Regions from separate parts of the Chryseobacterium sp. Mn2064 genome, predicted to be linked through region 1. Evidence: riboswitches for the same ligand, from Rfam matches in the RefSeq annotation. Region 1 holds a riboswitch; each other region holds the start of a gene.
The links. A riboswitch is a leader RNA that binds a small molecule or an ion and turns the genes downstream of it on or off. The one in region 1 is predicted to bind S-adenosylmethionine.

Region 1 (2,269 bases):
CATCAATACGAATATCAGTAATTTCCGGTTCAATTTCCGAACCAAAATAATACTTCGAATACCATTTTAATTTACCTTCATCATTGCAAATTCTTATGTTTTGAAGATTCATTCCCTCAATAGTATAAGCTTTTCTCTTTGTCAATTGTTGAGAATAAACTCCAATAGAAGTACAAAAAACTTCACCCTTTATCTCCATAAACTACCATTTCTCATTTAATCATCTAATTATCCACAATCATATGCGAAAATCTGCGACATCCGTGGTAAGAATGTCTCCGAAAGAATATTAAATCTCCTTTTGTTACTTGTTTAAAATAATATCATAACCCACCTAAAGAAAAAATTACTCAAAATCATAAATCATCCACAATCATCTGTGACATCCGTGGTGAAAAATTATTTCAAGCTTAATACAGCCAATCTATACCCATCCATTCCAAAGCCAGATAAAACTGCATCAGTATTAGCTGCCGTTACAGACTTCTGACGGAATTCTTCCCTCTTGTAAATATTACTGATATGAACCTCAACCTTAGGCTTCCGGATATTTTTTAAGCAATCCGCTATAGCGTAAGAATAATGCGTGAAAGCTCCTGGATTAATAACAACCGCATCAAAATCATCCTCCTGAAGTCTGTTGATCAATTCTCCTTCAATATTAGACTGATAATATTTTAATTCATGAGAAGGAAACTCAGTTCTTAAAAATTCCAAATAACTATCCATAGAAACATTTCCATAGATTTCCGGTTCTCTGGTACCTAAAAGATTCAGATTAGGCCCGTTTACAATTAAAACTTTCATACTATAAAATTAAAAAGTTTTTTCAATTAAAAAACTAAAAACTTGTGTTTAAGCCCATTTTTATTCTTTGAATTATTGGTAATGATATTTGTCATATTTATTAAAATGATAATTTGTTTAAAGTGCTATTTTGAAGACATTTATAAAATGTTATGTTAATTTTTGAAAATTTATCATGAAAAAAATATAAGTCTACTTGTTTTGTGGACTAAAAGTTTATAGCTTTGCAACCATATTTCGATCGGCTTATAAAGAAAGATGGAGGGAACTGACCCTATGAAATCTTGACAACCTGCTATGCGTAAGGTGTTACATTCAGCCTATAAAGGAAAAATAAGCATTTGGTTTATCGTATTTATCGATGCCCTTTGCTGACTTTTCTGCAAGGGGCAAAATTTTAATATTTGGTAAATAAAATTGATTATGATTAATAAAACTTTATTTAATTCTAAAGTTTGGATTCCGTCAGTGGCTGCATTTTTCTTAGGAATTGCAAATGTAAGCGGGCAGACTTCCAAACCGAAAAAAGATACCCTCCGTGAAAAGGAGATTGATGAGGTGGTAGTGGTAGCTTATGGTAAAGCCAAAAGAAACAGCTATACCGGTTCAGTAGCAACTATTTCAAGCGATAAAATCAATAATAGACCGGTAACCAATATTACCAAAGCTTTGGAAGGACAGGTACCAGGGATTCAAACGACAAGTGCTTCAGGACAGCCGGGGGCAATCTCTACCATCCGAATTAGAGGGGTTGGATCGGTAAGTGCTTCCAGTGATCCGCTATATGTTGTTGACGGTATTCCTTTTGATGGGAACCTGAACGCAATAAGTCCTAATGATATTGAATCGATCAGCGTACTGAAAGATGCCACAGCAAGTGCATTGTATGGTTCAAGAGGAGCGAACGGAATCATCATTATCACAACAAAATCCGGAAAAAGAGGAGAAGCAAAAGTAAACTTTAACATCAGCCAGGGATTTTCGGGTAGGGCAGTGAAAGACTATCAGCAGGTGAATACCGATCAGTATTTCCAGTTGTATTGGGAAGCATTGAGAAACGGGTATAAGTCCGATAAGATTTCTTCTCAGCAAGCTGCACAGATGGCATCCGATAATCTGGTTTCCACCCTTGGAATAAATCCATACGGTCCAAATTACGCAAGGCCAGTTGGAACAGACGGAAAACTATTGCCGGGAGCAACAGCTCTATGGAATGACGACTGGAGAGATATCTTACAGAGAGTTGCTTCAAGAAATCAGGTGGATTTGGATATCAGTGGAGGAAGTGAAAAAAGTAATTATTTCTTTTCATTAGGATATCTTGATGATAAAGGGATGGCGATTGAGTCAGGATTTAAAAGATACAACACAAGGCTAAAGATTAATTCTGAAGTAAAGAAATGGCTGAACGTAGGAGTGAACTTAAGCTATACCAACAGTATTCAGAATGCGCCTACATCTT
Region 2 (2,269 bases), 150 kb from region 1:
ACTTTAAGATCTATATTCTTACGTCTTTTGATCTCCTCTGAAGATTCTAAAACCTGATTAATTAAGGTTTTCCCTACGTTTCCATGACCTATAATAGCCAGATGAACCGTTTTGGGCTTTTTGAAAATTTCAGATTCTATGATATTCTTGGTCTTTTCGTCCTGAGAAGAAGTCACTACAATATTTACTCTATTTTCTCCTGCGATCTGATTTAAAAGCAGTGGAAATACATTATTTCTCGCCAGTTCAGCAAGGACTTTATTAAAATCTTCTGATACAAAACCTAGTACAGAAACATTATTGATGCTATAAATTTGGGAAACTTTCCCTGATTTTCTTTCTGCTTCAAACTCATCAATAAGACAGGCTACGGCTTTTTCCGCATCATTTTCATGAACCAATATTGAGATTCCGTTTTCTACAGCCTGCTGAGAGATTACTCCTACACTGATTCGTGCTAAAGTAAGCGCTTTGAAGATTCTTCCATCAATTCCGATTTCGCCTAAAAAATCTTCGCCTTCAAATTTGATGATTGATCTGTTCTTTAAAAATTTTATTTCATTACCCTTTTTCATTACTTTATAAAATGTTTTTTATGATATTATTTAATTGTTGATATTCCATTAGGAAGGCATCATGCCCGTGTATAGATTGGATCTCGTGATAAGAGGCATCCTTATTTTTCTCTTTCAATTTCTCGAAGCACATTCGGATTTCAGAAGCGGGAAAAAACAGGTCTGTATCTACGGAGATCATGTGCATTCGTGCTTCTATTCTCTCTAAGGCTGTTTCATCAGCGTTGATATTCATCAGTAAATGATTCATCAATTGATATGCTTTCAAACTAAACCTTTCGTTTAAAGCATTACCGTGATATATTAACCAATCTTCTGATTCTAAACGCTGTTTGTCCTGATTGTATGTATTCTGAAATCTGCTGTTGAGCGATTGTGGAGTTCTGTAACACAACATGGCATGAATTCTTGCTTTCTGTAAAGGCTCATCTTTATCATTTAATAAAAATTTCTGAACCAGACATTGCGCATGAAGCCAGTCGTGTGTTCTATAATCACAAGCTATCGGGATAAATATTTCTGCCAACTTAGGTTGCTTGGCAAGCATTTCCCAGGCAATTCCTCCTCCCAGAGATCCTCCAATAATGGCATATAAGTTTTTGATATGTAAAGCTTCCAATCCTTTCAGAAATAGATTGGCTATATCTGAAGGGGTGAAGTCTTCATAGTCTTCAATTAAAAAGGTATCATAACCGTTTCCGGGTATATTGAAACAAAGAACGGTATATTGTTCCGTATCTACGACCTGATGTTTACCTACCAAATTTTTCCACCACCCTTTTTCTCCGGATACTGTTGAATTTCCGGTAAGTGCATGGTTGATAAGAATAATGGGAGCTGTAAACAGGTCTTTCCCGAAAAGCTCATAGCTTAACGAGATATTCCATTCCTTTTGGGAATTGGTTTGATACGAAAGATTAATATAGTTTAGTTCTGTTTTCAATTCTATTATTTTAATACAATTGAAAATGCCACAGGAAATGGCTGAAAAGAACTTCAGTAAGTTATCTGTCCAAAATTACTTTGGTAGAACGTAGCACCTTCTCTGCTTGCGCAAAGGGTTGCTAAGGTTTCATAGGGTCTAATCCCTCAACCTTTCTTGATAACATTTTCAATATTTGAATGAACGAATGGTACAAAGGTAGCTCTTTTCTTTTAATTTCAAAAAAAAAATAATTTAATATTTTAAAAAGCCCTTAAACACAAGTATTTCAGAGCTATATTAATAATTATTCAGATGAAAGGAATTGGAATTATTTTTCAAAAAAACTAACTTCGTGTAGAAAAATGTTGAGATATGACTGCCGAAAAGGATAGATTACAAGATACCAAATGGAAAAACTGGGGACCTTATGTAAGCAACCGGCAATGGGGTAACGTACGGGAAGATTACAGTAGAGACGGAAATGCCTGGAACTTCACCAACCATAATAACGCGGAGAGCTATGCCTACCGCTGGGGAGAAGAAGGTATTGCCGGAATATCGGATGTAAAGCAGCTGTTTTGCTTTGCATTTTCATTCTGGAACAAGAAAGATAAGATCGTAAAGGAGCGTTTCTTTGGTTTGAGCAATCCACAGGGAAATCACGGGGAAGATATTAAAGAAATTTTTTATTATCTGGATAACACCCCTACCCACAGCTATATGAAGATGGTGTATAAATATCCCATCAATACGTTTCCTTATGATGACC
Region 3 (2,269 bases), on a different contig from region 1:
AATTATAGCACTTCTGTACAAAATGTTGTTCCTTATTTTCCTTATACAGGGCAATGGCAGAACCTTATGGATAACACTGTTTCTAATATAGCTTCTACAACTACTCCTATCAGCCTGCAACCCGGAGAGTTCAGAATCTTTGGAAACTATGCAGGAGCGCTGTCAACAGCAGATGTAAATGCGACCCACAGACTTTCGCTTCAGATTGCCGATAATCCTATAAAGAACGGGCAGGTACAACTGGTTTTTAACAAAGCTAAGAACGGAGAGATTGTCATTTCAGATATGAGTGGAAAAAAATTAGACTCGTTTAAATTGAACCAGGAAAACGGAACTTACGAATGGAAAGTAAATTATCCTGCCGGGACGTATCTGGTTCAATTAAAATCAGATACAGGAATTGCGATTCAGAAAATGATTGTGAGATAAATTAATATTCACGATATCAAACACATAAAAGGGCAAATTTGCAAATTAGCAGATTTGCCTTTTTACATATAAAAAAAATACTCTACCTTTGCAGTAGATTTATCAAGAAAGGTGGAGGGATTTGGCCCAATGAAACCTTAGCAACCGACACTATTCCAAAGGTGTAAAGGTGCTAATTCCAACCCGTTGGGGGAGATAAGTGAAGTCAACATTCTTATATGAATTCCATTTCTTGAAGTCTTAAATATCTGCGGAGAAATTTCGCCGGATTTATTTTTAATGGACAAAACAAAAAATGAAACAATTAAGCATAGCTGTATTACTGCTTGGAACTATTGGAATAGCAGCTCAGGAACAGGAGGAAAAAGGAAAACAGATCGAAGATATCATTATCGTCGGAAACCGTAATGCTAAAAGAACAAAACTGGAAACACCAGTTCCTGTAGATGTTATCAATATCGAAAAAATACAAAAAGCATCTCCTCAAATTACGGTTCAGGATTTACTGAATTACGTGATTCCTTCATTTAACTCCGTGAGACAATCTGCTTCAGACGGTACAGAGCATATAGATCCTGTTACTTTAAGAGGCATGGGGCCGGATCAGGTTCTGGTTCTGGTAAATGGAAAAAGAAGACATACCACTTCTCTGGTCAATTATCAGAATACCGTAGGAAATGGTTCTGTAGGGACAGATTTGAGTACCATTCCTATCATTGCTATTGAAAAAATAGAAGTTCTGAGAGACGGTGCTGCAGCACAATATGGGTCTGATGCCATTGCCGGAGTCATTAATATTATCCTTAAAAAAAATCCGGGAGCTTCTGCGAGTATCACTTATGGATTGAGTGGGAGAAACGATGGAGATACTTATCAGGCTGGTGCCAACTACGGAGCTTCCCTTGGAAAGGAAAGAGGGTATGTTAACCTATCGTTACAGTTGAGCCACAGAGGAAAAACAACAAGAACGCAGAATCATGATCTTGATATTTTCGGAGACAATTTTGCGTATGAATTTGCGCCTAACTTTAACGATGCTAAAAATGCAGATGATGCTGAAATAAAAGCAAGAGGGTTAACCCGGGATGATTTCAACTTCCAGATTGGAGATGCTCAGATTAAACAGGGGCAATTGTTTTTCAACTCAGAATATCCTTTAAATGACAGATTAAAACTTTATTCTTTTGGAGGTTTCAGCATCAAAGAAGGAAAAGGGTTTGGCTTCAGAAGACTTCCCAGTGAAAAAAATAATATTGTTTCATCCATCTATCCTAATGGATTTCAGGCCATATTAAACTCTCAGATTTATGATGTTTCCTATGCTTTAGGAGCAAAATATAATGTAAATAATTGGTTGATCGATCTGAGCAATACTTTTGGAAGCAATACCTTCAATTATAACGTAAGCAATACCAATAATGCTTCATTGGGGGCTAAATCTCCAACCAGTTTTTATGCGGGAGCTCATAGCTTTCTTCAGAATACAATCAATCTTGATGTTTCTAAAAATATCAACAGATTCAATTTTGCCTTTGGAGGAGAATTCAGGTTCGAACAGTACCAGATCAAGGCAGGAGATGAGGCTTCTTATGCTAAATATGATGTTAATGGTAACGTTGCGGTAGAAGGATCGGTAGTAACTGAAGCAGCTGGGGGTTCACAATCTTTTATTGGTTTTTCTCCAAAAAATGCACTTAGAAAAGACAGACATTCCACTGCAGTATATGCCGATGTTTCTTATGATCTAGATAAAAAGTTGAATATTGATGCTGCGGCAAGATTTGAAAACTATTCAGATTTTGGAAGTACCTTGAACGGAAAGCTTGCCATACGCTATGAA

Region 2: another riboswitch for S-adenosylmethionine. It lies ahead of ACL9RH_RS17495 (alpha/beta fold hydrolase); the one in region 1 lies ahead of ACL9RH_RS16745 (SusC/RagA family TonB-linked outer membrane protein).
Region 3: another riboswitch for S-adenosylmethionine. It lies ahead of ACL9RH_RS20015 (TonB-dependent receptor plug domain-containing protein); the one in region 1 lies ahead of ACL9RH_RS16745 (SusC/RagA family TonB-linked outer membrane protein).

The regions. Positions count from the first base shown of each region.
Region 1 is NZ_JBMOUE010000004.1:359,132-361,400, forward strand. It holds gene ACL9RH_RS16735 (hypothetical protein) at 1-199, opposite strand, end outside; gene ACL9RH_RS16740 (type II 3-dehydroquinate dehydratase) at 400-807, opposite strand; SAM riboswitch class I at 1,051-1,147, shown strand; gene ACL9RH_RS16745 (SusC/RagA family TonB-linked outer membrane protein) at 1,231-2,269, shown strand, end outside.
Region 2 is NZ_JBMOUE010000004.1:508,281-510,549, reverse strand. It holds gene ACL9RH_RS17500 (ACT domain-containing protein) at 1-575, opposite strand, end outside; gene ACL9RH_RS17495 (alpha/beta fold hydrolase) at 580-1,518, opposite strand; SAM riboswitch class I at 1,577-1,684, opposite strand; gene ACL9RH_RS17490 (MGH1-like glycoside hydrolase domain-containing protein) at 1,873-2,269, shown strand, end outside.
Region 3 is NZ_JBMOUE010000006.1:82,608-84,876, forward strand. It holds gene ACL9RH_RS20010 (alpha-amylase family glycosyl hydrolase) at 1-429, shown strand, start outside; SAM riboswitch class I at 526-631, shown strand; gene ACL9RH_RS20015 (TonB-dependent receptor plug domain-containing protein) at 725-2,269, shown strand, end outside.